Regions from separate parts of the Saccharococcus thermophilus genome, predicted to be linked through region 1. Evidence: riboswitches for the same ligand, from Rfam matches in the RefSeq annotation. Region 1 holds a riboswitch; each other region holds the start of a gene.
What was found. A riboswitch is a leader RNA that binds a small molecule or an ion and turns the genes downstream of it on or off. The one in region 1 is predicted to bind lysine.

Region 1 (4,783 bases):
TGCTTTAAAGCGGTCCGTATGTCCGACGATCCAGTTTGTCATAAATCCGCCGTAGCTTCCGCCAGTAACGCCAAGGCGCGTTTCATCGATAAAATCAAAATGTTCGAGCACATAATCGACACCGCTCATAATGTCTTCATAGTCCATCCCGCCATAATCGCCGCGCACCGCGTTGACAAACGTTTGGCCGTAGCCGTGGCTACCGCGCGGATTTGTAAACAGCACCGCATATCCTTTGCCCGCGAGCACCTGCATTTCATGGAAAAAAGTAAAACCGTACATCGCGTGTGGACCGCCGTGAATTTCGACGATGAGCGGCACTTTTTGTCCTTGTTCGAGATGAGGGGGCTTCATCAGCCAGCCCTGAATGGTCCAGCCATCACGGGATGGATAGGTGAATGCCTCCGGTTCGGAAAGGTCAATCTCGTCTTCCAACTCCTTATTCACATTTGTCAGTTTGTTTCGTTTTCCATCGTGAAGAGAAACGGTATATAAGTCACCGATACAGGTTGGTTTGCTAATTGCCGCAATCGCTATATGTTGATGCGGGTGAATCGTTAATCCATACAGATGGAAATCGCCGACTACAGATGGTGTAATTGTTCCGTCCAATGCTACATGATAAAGGTTGACGCGCCCTCGTTCGGAAGCAAGAAAATACATACCGTTTCCTTCTTTATCCCAAATGAGTCCAGGACTTGGCGCATCGGAATGCATGTCACCTACCATCGCATCACCGACATGCATATCCCAATCGGCGGTAAGCGCCCGTTTTTCTCCGCCAGCGAGATCAAAAATCCAAACTCGATTTAACGTAGCGGCTAAATATTCGAGCTCATGCCCAATCGCCGCAAGCGTTTTTCCGTCCGGAGACCAAGACAGCGAAGTGAAAAAACCTTTTCCATCGGTGATTTTTGTCGTTTTTCCGCTGTCGATATCAAGGAGAAATATATCGCGCGTAAACGTAAAATCAGGCTCATCGCTTCGATTGGCGATAAATGCGACTGTTTTGCTGTCAGGGGATATGGCAAATGAGCCGATTTCGTCATCGCCGTCTGTCAGAGCTTGAATCTCGCCTGTTTCTACATTGATGCGAATGAGTACATCTTGTTTATCATCGCGAAATCCCGCTGCATCGGATTTGTATTGTAGCCGATCTACGATAAGCGGTGTCAGTTTGCGTTTTTCTTTCTCTTTTTTGTTTTGCTCCTCGCGCTCTTCTAGCGTTTCTTCCTTGCCAAGAGAAGTGAGTGCTACGAGAAACCGCCCATCCGGCGACCAGCACGGATGGCGCACTCCGTTTTTTAATGCGGTTAACTGGCGCGCTTCCCCGCCATCTGTCGGAAGAAGCCAAATTTGTGTTTTGTCGGAGCGGTTGGAAAGAAACGCGATCGTTTTTCCATCCGGGGACCAACGCGGGAAAGCGTCTTTTCCTTTTCCAAACGTCCATTGTTTTACTTTGCCATCCGCTAATGTCAAGAGAAAAAGATGAGAGCGATATTCCTGCTCGTCATCAATCGTTTTTTGTACAAAGATAACTTTCTCGCCATCTGGGGAGAATTGAGGGTCGCTCACAAAGCGGATGCGAAACAAATCTTCTGAGGTGATGCCGCGCAATTTTTTCTTTGCATTCTGTAAATTCATCCAACCCACTTCCTTCATTAAAAATTTTTCTATAGTATTTCGATAAATGAATTACCTTTCCCTCTAAAACTTGGTAAAATAACGGCAATGATCATGTCACGACGAAAGGGGGGAGATGGCGAAATTGCTATTGATGTCAGCTGGCTTTTATAGTGAACGAATGAAAACAGCGTTTATCCGCTTATGCGATCAGAACTTTGACAAGATGAAAACGGCTATTATCACAACTGCTGCTGAACAAAAATCAAACAATCGCTTTGCTAGAAAGGCGAAAGAAGATTTTCAGTCGATGGGGATTCAGCCCGTTGATTTTATCGATGTGGAGGCAATGGTGATTGATGGGGAGGAAAAGAGAAAAATATAAAAACGAACGTCCGCGGCTTTCGGACGTTCGTTTTCGTTATGCCGACATTTTTTGTTTTTCTGCTGTTTGCTGTGCCGCTTTTTTCACTAGCGGGTAGAAGAAAATGCCGCTTAAAAGCAGGACAACCCCAAGCATAAACGTTTTGATATCGGCGGTGCCGGCGATGATGACCCAGACGGAATAAATGGTAGCCAGAGCGGCAACGATTCCATCGATCATGCGGCCCTGTGCCGCACCCTTGTATGTTTCGCCGGTCAGCGTCAGCTTTAATTGGAAGACAGAAGCGATAAAATATGGGACGAGATACGCTAATGTCGCGATGTAAATGACAAAGTCAAACGCCGCTGACATCGAGTTGGAAACCGTCGAAAAAATAAAGATTTGCGCCAATCCATTCGAAAGAACTAAAGAAAAGCTTGGTACTTTCTTTTTGTTTTCCTTTAAAAATGCTGGAATAAACAAACCTTGTTTTGCCGCCTGATACGGTACTTCGGCGCTTAACAGCACCCAGCCAAGTGTCGAGCCGAGCAAGCTGATTAAGCCGAGTCCCGCAAGAACGTAGCCGCCGCTTGGGCCTAAAATCGCAACAATCGCATCAACAAGCGGTTTTTCCGAATGAATGAGTTCTTTTTGCGGCAATACTCCCATGACAAGCACACTAATGCCGATATAAATTGCAAGGGCAATCAACAAGCCAAGGATTGTTGCGCGTTTGACATCGGCTTGTTTGCGCGCGCGCGATGCAAACACAATCGCCGATTCGACGCCGATAAACGCCCACAATGTCGACACCGCCGCATTCTTGATTTGACTTAATAATCCAATCGAATGTCCTGCACCATCATAGCGCGGTGCAACAAACGAACCGATGTTGCTTTTGTCAAACGCAAATAAAGCAATGACGATGAATAGGAAAAATCCAAGCACTTTTGCCGCTGTAGCGAGAAAGTTCAGCTTTCCCGCACTTTCAATGCCGCGCAAAATGATGAAATGCATGCCCCAAAGCAACACTGTGCAAACGGTAAAGGTGAGGAAGTTTCCTAGTTTTACGTCAAGCGAACCGATCGTAAATAATGTTTGTTTGCTTGTTAAAATGGGGAAAAACGTCGATAAATAGCTGGCGAATGTCGTAATAATTGCCACGTTGCCGGCGAAGTTGCCGATCCAATATCCCCATGAGGACATAAAGCCAGATAGAATCGAGACGTTCGATCCTTTTGGAAACAATTCTTTTGCATAAATTTGCGGCCCACCGTTTAATTCCGGCTTGCGAATCGCCAAGTTGCCAAAGACAAGCGCCGTCATTAAGACGCCAGCGCCCGTTAACAGCCACGCGAAAATAACGCCGAGCGGGCTTGCCGCTTCCGCGAGCGAGCGCGGAAGCATAAAAATTCCTGAACCGACCATATTGCCAAAGACAAGCGCCGTTAATAGCCATAATCCTAGCTTTGGTTGCTGCATGAAAATGAGCTCCTTTCCTGTTGCTTTCTTTATCTCCAAAAAAAATACACCCTTGCGTTTTCAACGGGTGTAAAACATCCGTTTCCAACTGCCAATCGAAGCGCTCCACCGTTTTTAACGGCGGCAGTGCTGCTCTTGTTCAGATGCAGACTCAGCCTGCGGCGCCAGAGAACACCGCAAACTTCGGCAACGAACCTTTTCAGCGAAATTCGTCGACCCTCTGTATCTCCTTCCGCTTGCTATTGTTCATTGCGGCCTCTATCTCGGAGACATGACGAGAAAGAAAAAATATTCAATGGATGTCATTATTATACGAATTTCGACAAAGTTCGTCAACGAGCTTTTTTATTAGAAAAAAAGGATTTTCCGTGTGAGAATGGAATAGAATCTAAGATAAGGAAAGCAAGAGAAAAGGAAGGGATCGCATTGAAGTTTTCTGAGTTTCGTTACGAACGGCCGAATATCGAGAAGATGCAAGCATCATTTCAACAGGCGCTGCAATCGTTTCGCAAGGCAACGAGTGTCGAAGAGCAGCATGAAGCGATGAAAGAAATCAATCAGCTTCGCAATGATTTCAGCACGATGGCAAACATTTGCCATATCCGGCATACGATTGATACGAATGATGAATTTTATAAACAGGAACAAGATTTTTTTGATGAAACGGAACCAATTGTCAAAGGACTTGTGAACGATTACTACCGTGCGCTTGTTTCCTCGCCGTTTCGCGCGCAGCTGGAGGAAAAATGGGGAAAACAGTTGTTTGCGCTTGCCGAAACGCAGTTAAAAACATATTCGCCGGATATTGTGGAAGATTTGCAGCAAGAAAATAAACTGACGAGCGAGTATACAAAATTAATCGCTTCGGCGAAAATTTTCTTTGAAGGGGAAGAACGGACGCTCGCCCAGCTTCAACCGTTTGTCGAATCGCCGGACCGCGAGATGCGCAAGCGGGCGAGTGAGGCGCGTTTTGCCTTTTTCCAAGAACATGAGCAAAAGCTTGATGAAATTTACGATCAGCTTGTGAAAGTGCGCACTGCCATCGCTCGAAAACTTGGCTTTAAAAATTTCGTGGAACTCGGCTATGCACGTCTTGGACGAACCGATTACAACGCCGAGATGGTCGCGAAATTCCGCAAGCAAGTGGAAGGGTATATCGTTCCCATTGCCGTGAAGCTGCGCGAGCGGCAGCGGAAACGCATCGGCGTCGAGAAGCTGAAATATTATGATGAAGCGTTTGTGTTCCCAACCGGCAACCCGACGCCAAAAGGGGATGCAGACTGGATTATCGAAAACGGGAAAAAGATGTATGAA
Region 2 (4,783 bases), 370 kb from region 1:
ACTGTTAGACCGCATTTATCCGCTGCGCAAATGTTCAACCATGCCGAACCGAGTTTGTTTATATTACCATATGGGACAATGTCTAGCGCCGTGCGTGCATCCGGTGTCCGAACAGCAAAATAAAGAAATTGTCGAACAAATCGTTCGCTTTTTAAACGGTGGGTATAAAGAAGTAAAAGAAGAGCTCACGAAAAAGATGATGAAAGCAGCCGAAGCGCTCGAATTTGAGCGGGCGAAAGAATACCGCGATCTAATTGCCCATATTGAAGCAACGATGGAAAAGCAGAAGATGACCATGAACGATTTCGTTGATCGCGATGTGTTCGGTTATGCCTATGACAAAGGATGGATGTGCGTACAAGTATTTTTCATTCGTCAAGGCAAGCTGATTGAGCGCGATGCATCGATGTTTCCGATGTATCAAGACCCAGATGAGGAATTGCTGACGTTTTTGGGACAGTTTTATACAAAAGCGAACCACTTTAAGCCGAAAGAAGTCATTTTGCCTGCTGACATTGACGGCGAGCTTGCCGAGCAGCTGCTGGAAGTAACGGTTGTTCAGCCGAAAAGGGGAAAGAAAAAAGAACTTGTTGATTTGGCCAATAAAAACGCGGCAATTGCGTTGAAAGAAAAATTTTATTTAATCGAGCGGGACGAAGAGCGAACGATTAAAGCGGTAGAAAACTTAGGGAAAATATTGGGAATACCTGTGCCACACCGTATTGAGGCGTTTGACAATTCCAACATTCATGGCACCGATCCTGTTTCGGCGATGGTTGTCTTTATCGATGGAAAACCGGAGAAAAAAGAGTACCGCAAATATAAAATCAAAACGGTAGAAGGACCGGATGACTATGAATCGATGCGCGAAGTGGTAAGAAGGCGCTATACTCGCGTGCTAAAAGAAGGTCTTCCGCTTCCTGATTTGATTATTATTGACGGAGGAAAAGGGCATTTAGCTGCGGTAAGGGATGTGCTTGAAAACGAATTAGGACTTGATATTCCGCTCGCTGGGCTTGCAAAAGACGACAAGCATCGCACATCCGAGCTAATCATGGGGAATCCTCCGCAAATCGTTCCATTAGAACGAAACAGCCAAGAGTTTTATTTATTGCAGCGCATTCAAGATGAGGTGCATCGGTTTGCGGTTACATTTCATCGGCAAACGCGCGGAAAAACGATGTTTCACTCTGTGTTAGATGATATTCCTGGAGTTGGGGAAAAGCGGAAAAAAGCATTATTGAAGCATTTCGGATCCATTAAAAACATGAAAGAAGCAACGGTGGAAGAATTGCAACAAGCAAACATTCCGCGCTCCGTTGCCGAAAAAATTTATGAGAAATTGCGAGAATAATATTGTCAACAACATGAAAGTTTGATATGATTGCAATAAATTTCATATTTATACACTTTCAAACGCCGAAGTGAAGATAGAGGTGCGAACTTCAAGAGTACACATCCGGAGGAAAATGAGTTCCGATGACGGATGTGGAAAGGGGAGCGTCGCCGAAGTGGAAAAAGTCTCATTGCTTTTTCCGCTGGTCCTGCGTTTAAGAAATGTAGGACTGTCAAGATGTGATTCATCTTGGAGAGCTATCTCACTGTGCGAGGCGAATTCGCTTTTTTCGTGTTCGTGATGCACAGCAATGAGATTTCTCTCATTGCTGTTTTTTATTTATAAACAATAGGCAAAAGGGTGAAACGTAATGGGAATCATCGTACAAAAATTTGGTGGAACGTCCGTCGGTTCCACCGAAAGAATTCAACATGTCGCTAATCGCGTAATAGAGGAGGTTGAAAAAGGAAATAAAGTTGTCGTTGTTGTTTCGGCTATGGGGAAGACAACCGATAAACTTGTCGATCTGGCCAAACAAATTTCCGCACAGCCGAGCAAGCGGGAAATGGATATGCTGCTTGCAACTGGGGAACAAGTGAGCATTGCCCTTCTTGCCATGGCATTGCATGAAAAGGGATATAAAGCTATTTCATTAACGGGATGGCAGGCCGGGATTACAACGGAAGAAATGCACGGAAACGCCCGCATTACGGGTATCGATACGGCAAGAATCTGCAAGCATCTTGGTGAAGGGGCCATTGTCATTGTCGCCGGATTTCAAGGGGTGACGGAAACAGGGGAAATCACGACGCTCGGTCGCGGCGGTTCCGATACGACGGCGGTGGCGCTGGCGGCGGCGTTAAAAGCGGATAAGTGTGATATTTACACGGATGTAACTGGCGTGTTTACGACCGACCCGCGCTACGTAAAGACAGCACGGAAAATAAAAGAAATTTCCTATGATGAAATGCTAGAATTAGCTAATTTAGGAGCGGGGGTGCTGCACCCGCGCGCGGTGGAATTTGCGAAAAACTATGAAGTGCTGCTTGAGGTGCGCTCAAGTATGGAAAATGAAAGTGGCACAATCGTGAAAGGGGAAGTTTCGATGGAACAGCATTTAATCGTACGGGGAATCGCTTTTGAAGATCAAGTTACTCGAATTACAGTAAATGGAATTGGAAACAGCTTACATGCATTGCCGACTATTTTTACGGCACTCGCAAAGCGCGGCATTAATGTGGACATCATCATTCAAAGCGCGGAGAAGGCAGACACTACGTCTGTTTCTTTTTCGATTCGCACGGAGGATTTGCCGGAAACGCTTCAAGTGTTGCAATCGCTTGAAGGGGTAAACGTACAATATGAAAGCGGATTGGCCAAAGTATCGATCGTCGGTTCCGGCATGATTTCGAATCCGGGAGTGGCGGCGCGCATGTTTGAAGTGCTAGCGGGCCAGAATATTGAAATCAAAATGGTTAGCACGTCGGAAATTAAAATTTCTACTGTCATCGATGAGAAAAATATGGTTCGAGCAGTCGAAGCGCTCCATGAAGCGTTTGGGCTTGCCGAAGAAGCAGCGGCAGCGCGCGCATAAAATGAAAGAAGCCTGCTCCGGACAGGCTTCTTTCATTATTCTATCTCCTGTTTAAGGTCCCATTTAATGATGATAAGCACTTTATTTTCCCGCTTTTTTTGTTGTTCGAACGCTTCGGTGACAAAGCGCTTTTGTTGCTCAATTTGCTGGGCAAGAAAACCTGCTTCTAACTGGAAGGTGCAATGCTCATGAAGAGCAAGCCGCGCGGCAATAATGGTGCCGGACAGTTCGACGTGAAGTTCATCTTTGTGTTCTTCGACAACAGAAAGCGTTCCCCATCCGGCCTTTTCAAAAAAAGTGATCACATCGGACAATGTCGCGAGCGGGTAATGGCGCGCTAAACTTTTTCCGGCCCAATATAAAATGCTGGCCGTTTCTTTTCCCAGCAATTCCGGAAGGACAACTTGCCGGAGAAGTTCCGCGCCGAACGCGGAAATAGAAATGTCTTCTAATGCCTTATATTGTTCTTCTAGCGTTGGCAGTTTCACATGATTCCCCTCTTTCTATCCATTCATCATTATAGCGAAATAGAAGGGGACGTGCATTATCTTTCTCGTTGTTTTTCGTTGCGATTTTCATATGAAAATGTTTGAACATTTTATGAATTTGTTTTCTTGACGCTTGTACAATGTGGGGGTACAATGAATGTGACACAATGATTCATGGAAATGGAAGCCGTTACATTTCACTCATTGTGGATGGGGAGCACACGATTTTTTCACTGTTATTCGTTAAAGGGGGTTTACATATGGCAGGAAATCGCGAATTTTATTACCGTCGGCTTCATTCGCTGTTAGGAGTCATTCCAGTAGGAGTCTTTTTAGTACAACATTTAGTCGTAAACCATTTTGCGACGAAAGGACCGGAGGCCTTTAACCGGGCGGCTTCTTTTATGGAGAATTTACCATTCCGCTACTTTCTAGAAATATTCGTTATTTTCCTTCCGCTGCTGTTCCATGCCATTTATGGTCTTTATATCGCTTTTACAGCGAAATTTAATGTCGGAAATTACGGATATTTCCGTAACTGGATGTTTGTATTACAACGGGTCACGGGAATTATCACATTGATTTTTATTACATGGCATGTGTACGAAACGCGCGTCCAAGCCGCGCTCGGAGCGAAAGTAAACTATGAAATGATGGCCAATATTGTGGACAATCCGGTTATGCTTGGCTTTTATATTGTCGGAATTTTGTCAACGGTGTTTCACTTTGCCAATGGTTTATGGTCTTTCTGCGTAAGCTGGGGTTTAACGGTGTCTCCTCGTTCGCAACAAGTTTTCACTTATTTAACGATGATCATTTTTGTCGCGCTTTCCATTGTTGGCATTCGTGCCATTTTAGCATTTGCTTAATCCACAACTAGCAATCTTTTAGGGAGTGAGTAGCAATGAAAAAAGGAAAAATCATAGTAGTTGGCGGCGGTCTAGCTGGTCTAATGGCAACGATCAAAATCGCGGAAGCAGGGGTACCTGTAGAATTGTTCTCGCTCGTTCCTGTAAAGCGTTCTCACTCTGTCTGCGCGCAAGGTGGGATTAACGGCGCGGTCAATACAAAAGGGGAAGGAGATTCTCCTTGGGAACATTTTGACGACACCGTATATGGCGGCGACTTTTTAGCGAACCAGCCTCCGGTAAAAGCGATGTGTGAGGCAGCGCCGAGCATCATTTATATGCTTGACCGCATGGGGGTCATGTTCAACCGTACTCCTGAAGGGTTGCTTGATTTCCGTCGCTTCGGTGGAACACAGCATCACCGTACCGCATACGCAGGAGCGACAACAGGCCAGCAAATATTGTATGCGCTCGATGAACAAGTGCGGCGCCATGAAGTAGCCGGGCTTGTAACGAA
Region 3 (4,783 bases), 1.1 Mb from region 1:
TTGTATGCGGATTTTTAGCGGAAGAATATTTCGCAACGAAAATCAATGGTGTCATCCATTACGGATTTAAATACGGATTTTTAGCTGCTGCGATTGGTATGATTATTGGACAATTAATTTTCAATCTATTTGGAAATCGTTATTTAGGAGATATCGGTAAAAAACCTACCGGCGCACCAGCGAAAACAAACAAAGAAGAAGTAAAAGCAAAAAAACCTTTAACAAAACAAGAAAAACAAAACGTTGCCGTTATTTTTATTTTAACATGCTTTGTCATTTTCTTCTGGGCTGGATTTGAACAAGCTGGAAGTTCGTTAACGCTATATACAGATAAATTCGTCGATAAATCGATTGGCGGCTGGACGATGCCTACTTCTTGGTTCCAATCCATTAACCCATTCTTTATCATCGTGTTGGCGCCGATTCTGTCGAAAATCTGGACAAAACTTGCGAATTCCAAACGCGGTGACTTGCCAAGTCCGGCAAAAATGGGTCTTGGTATGATTTTACTTGGCCTTGGATTTGCTGTATTAATTCCAGCGGTATTACAAACAGGAAGCGACGAACACCATATCGTCGAAAAAGCAAACTTGTTGTTCATTATCTTCACATATTTCCTTCATACGGTCGGCGAACTTTGCTTGTCACCAGTTGGATTGTCGATGGTAAGTAAACTTGCGCCTGTTCGACTCGCATCGGTGCTAATGGGCGTATGGTTAGCAGGAACTGGTGTCGCACAATTGTTGGCTGGCCAATTAGCAGCGTTTACGCAATCTTTAGGTTATTTGGAAATTTTCAGCTTAATTAGCGGCGTGACCATCGGATTAGGACTTATTTTGCTATTGTTTACGAAAAAATTGGTGCGAATGATGAACTAAAAAGTTGGATCCCTTTTTACGGGGCCAGCTTTTTTTTATAATTTTTTGCTCTTGGTTCACCCTATAACTAGTGAGGTGACATATAGATGAATAAACGAACTCTTTTCGCTATCACGACTGGAGTTGGCATTCTTTTTGTGATGATCACAGCAATCATGAAGACATATCGTCCGACAGTCCATCATGAAGAAACAAATCAGCTAAGACCGAAACCGGCCCCTTATATGACAACGACGCCTCGTTCCCATCCAACGGTCGTTACGTTGGACAGTTTGGCAATGGGCGAAAAACTGAAACATAAGCTAAACCATCATCCAAAAATTATCAAAATTCATCATAATAGCCGAGATAAAAGCCATTATTTTAATCATGAAATCACCGTCCGTTTTCAAACGCTTCCGTCTCCCCGCGAGATCAAACAAATGGAACGGACGATTGACGGAAAATTAGTCGACCATTTTGATCACTTTTTTATCTTTCGTTCCTCGACGAAAGCTTATCATGAATTATGTGAATATTTTCAATCCATCCCTTCTGTCGCTTACTGCGAGCCAAACTATATTTATTTGCAAAATGAAATCCCAAACGATTTGCTTTATTCGCGTTATCAATGGAACTTGCCAGTGATTGACACCGAAGCGGGCTGGACGTTATCACGTGGAAAAAAAAGCGTTACCATTGCCGTTATTGACAGCGGGGTCGATTTGAATCATCCAGATCTCGTCCATCGCCTTCAAACAGGCTATAACGTTCTTGCTGAAAATAATATTCCGGAAGATGACAACGGCCACGGCACACACGTCGCAGGCATTATCGCCTCGGAGCCAAACAACCATGAAGGGGTTGCCGGCATCACATGGTTTAACCGGGTGATGCCCATCAAGGCATTAAACGCCGACGGCTATGGCACAAGTTTTGACGTTGCGAAAGGAATCCGCTGGGCAGTCGACCATGGGGCAAAAGTGATCAACTTAAGCCTCGGCAATTATCAGCCTTCGACCGTATTGGAAGAAGCGATTCGCTATGCTTATAGCCACGATGTTGTACTCGTTGCCGCTTCAGGAAATGACAGTACTTCCCAGCCTAGCTTTCCCGCCGCCTATCCGGAAGTGATCAGCGTCGGCGCAGTGAATCCTGATCTTTCTTTTGCCACTTATTCCAATTACGGAAATTATTTAGATGTAGTGGCGCCTGGGACTAATATTGCGAGCACGTTTTCGCAACATCGTTACGCAGCTCTTTCCGGGACATCGATGGCTGCCCCGCACGTCACGGCATTAGCCGGTCTCATCCGCTCCATCAATCCGCACCTGACGAATGATGATGTAAAACAAATTATTATCAACACTGCTACCGATCTTGAGAACAACGGCAAAGATCCGTATTACGGATATGGTTTAATCAACGTCTATCGCGCGTTGGAATTAGCCAGCCGCTGGCGATAGCCATATGGATGGGGATTGTTACAGTACGTAATGTCTCCATCCTTTCGTGTGCGTCAGCAGTGTTGTCACCATCCCCACTACGGTGACGACAACGAGTGAATAAAGAAACGATGTAGAATCGATAACATAACTCCCAATCGTAATAATGAGCGTATCCATCAGAAAAATAATGATCCCTACATTCCAATTGGTCATTCTCGCAATAAATTGCGCTAATAAGTCCGTTCCTCCCGTACTCGTCTCTTCCCGCAGCATCATCCCAATTCCAGTGCCCACCAAAGCCCCTCCAATAATCGAGCTAGCGATTGGATCAATCACAATAATGCCGCGCAGCCCAGAAAACATATCAATCATTAGAGAAGAAAACAATAAACCGTGAAGGCTGTTATAAAAAAATGGGCGATAGTAAAACCAGGCCATAATATAAAGGGGAATGCTCAATAAAATAATCGTCAGCCCCGCTTTTACATGCCAAATATATTTGACGATTAAACCAATTCCAATGATTCCCCCATCTAACAAATGGTGAGGAACTAAAAAAACATTAATGCCGATTGCGAGAAAAATACTCCCAATAATCGTAATAGCCAATTTTTTTAACATCAGAGCGCCACCCCATTGTCCTCCGGCTTGCTTCAATCAAACTTGGTGCGCTAGCCAAAAACTTCGATATAGTTATTATATGGTGACACTTTCAAAGACTTGTCTCTTATTTTCTATTGCTATAATTACAATAATGGATTATAATATGGAATATATTAATATATTAGTATAATTGAATATGACGCTCATTCGACCCTTGAAGTAGAGGTCGCGGCTTTTATGAGTACGGTAAACGAGACGCAGAGCACGTCAAAGACTTTACCGGAAAGGAAAAGCTGCCGAAGTCTGGGCATTTCTCTGGGTGCTCAGGCTGGGGTTGTCACCGAATAGGGGCAACACTGTCATGCCTGCATAGTCTGCGGGTATGGAGCGCTATCTTCATGGGAGAGTTGATGGTATGCAGCTATTTCAACACTGCCGTCGAATCTCCTTCGACGGCTTTTTTATTTATGTAAAAAGGGCATAAACATCTTTCGTTTTTTAACTTATTTGTATAAAGGAGCGAGTTGTTAATGGAAACAGCAACAAAAACAATGGTTACTTCTTCTGCTTCTCTTTCTGAGGGTGGACTGCGGCGAAAACTAAAAACACGCCATTTAACGATGATTTCCCTCGGTGGAACGATCGGTACAGGTTTATTTTTAGCCAGCGGCGGAGCGGTGCATACAGCAGGACCCGGCGGAGCACTTGTGGCATATATCGCTGTTGGCGTTATGGTGTACTTTTTAATGACAAGCCTTGCGGAAATGGCTGCGTACATGCCTGTTTCTGGATCTTTTAGCACGTATGCGACAAAATTCGTTGATCCTGCGTTAGGATTTGCATTAGGATGGAATTATTGGTACAACTGGGCGATTACAATTGCAGCGGAACTATCAGCCGTCACGATGATTATGAAATTTTGGTTTCCACATAGTCCGTCGCTTTTATGGAGCGCGCTTTGCTTAGTCATTATGTTTCTTTTAAATTATTTATCCGTAAAGGGATTTGGAGAGGCGGAATATTGGTTTTCCCTTATTAAAGTGGTAACGGTTATCGTATTTTTAATTGTCAGCTTCCTGATGATTCTCGGAATCATGGGTGGTGAAGCGGTTGGCTTCAAAAACTTTACCATTGGAGATGCCCCGTTTCATGGCGGTTTTATGGCTATGTTAGGAATCTTTATGGCGGCGGGATTTTCCTTTCAAGGAACGGAATTATTGGGAGTTGCTGCTGGCGAAACAGAAAATCCGGAACACAGCATTCCCCGCGCCATTCGTAGCGTGTTTTGGCGCATTTTGCTATTCTATGTATTAGCTATTTTGGCAATCGGCTTGCTAATTCCTTATACAGATGGAAAGCTTGCTAATGACGATGTCACGGTTAGCCCGTTTACACTTGTATTCGATAAAGCTGGAATCGCCTTTGCCGCTTCCGTAATAAACGCTGTCATTTTAACTGCTGTATTATCGGCAGGTAACTCTGGGATGTACGCATCAACCCGCATGCTTTGGGATTTAGCCCGTGAAGGGAAAGCACCAAAATTTTTAGCGAAATTGGATAAACGTGGAGTTCCGGTGAATGCGCTTATTGTCACTTCATCAATAGGAACGCTTGCCTTTTTAGCTTCTTTCTTTGGCGACGGTGTCGTTTATACATGGTTATTGAACGCTTCCGGAATGTCGGGATTTATTGCATGGCTAGGTATTGCTATTAGCCATTATCGATTCCGTAAAGCGTACATTGCTCAAGGGAAAAGTCTCGATGATTTACCGTATAAAGCGAAATGGTTCCCGTTCGGTCCTATTTTTGCGTTCATTGTTTGCACTATTGTTATTTTAGGTCAAAACTATCCAGCATTTATTGGCGGAAAGATTG

Region 2: it holds a riboswitch for lysine, as region 1 does, so the genes downstream of both, BDD39_RS11030 (aspartate kinase) here and BDD39_RS12935 (amino acid permease) in region 1, are expected to answer to the same signal.
Region 3: it holds a riboswitch for lysine, as region 1 does, so the genes downstream of both, BDD39_RS07275 (amino acid permease) here and BDD39_RS12935 (amino acid permease) in region 1, are expected to answer to the same signal.

Annotation. Positions count from the first base shown of each region.
Region 1 covers NZ_JAASRS010000001.1:2,487,548-2,492,330, reverse strand. Annotated here, with positions in the region: gene BDD39_RS12945 (S9 family peptidase) at 1-1,644, opposite strand, end outside; gene BDD39_RS12940 (hypothetical protein) at 1,760-2,008, shown strand; gene BDD39_RS12935 (amino acid permease) at 2,045-3,469, opposite strand; lysine riboswitch at 3,561-3,738, opposite strand; gene BDD39_RS12930 (M3 family oligoendopeptidase) at 3,896-4,783, shown strand, end outside.
Region 2 covers NZ_JAASRS010000001.1:2,116,464-2,121,246, reverse strand. Annotated here, with positions in the region: gene uvrC (excinuclease ABC subunit UvrC) at 1-1,354, shown strand, start outside; lysine riboswitch at 1,424-1,604, shown strand; gene BDD39_RS11030 (aspartate kinase) at 1,707-2,930, shown strand; gene BDD39_RS11025 (DUF2507 domain-containing protein) at 2,966-3,418, opposite strand; gene BDD39_RS11020 (succinate dehydrogenase cytochrome b558 subunit) at 3,679-4,287, shown strand; gene sdhA (succinate dehydrogenase flavoprotein subunit) at 4,323-4,783, shown strand, end outside.
Region 3 covers NZ_JAASRS010000001.1:1,405,114-1,409,896, forward strand. Annotated here, with positions in the region: partial or broken gene BDD39_RS07260 (peptide MFS transporter) at 1-878, shown strand, start outside; gene BDD39_RS07265 (S8 family peptidase) at 965-2,323, shown strand; gene BDD39_RS07270 (YitT family protein) at 2,342-2,926, opposite strand; lysine riboswitch at 3,121-3,309, shown strand; gene BDD39_RS07275 (amino acid permease) at 3,439-4,783, shown strand, end outside.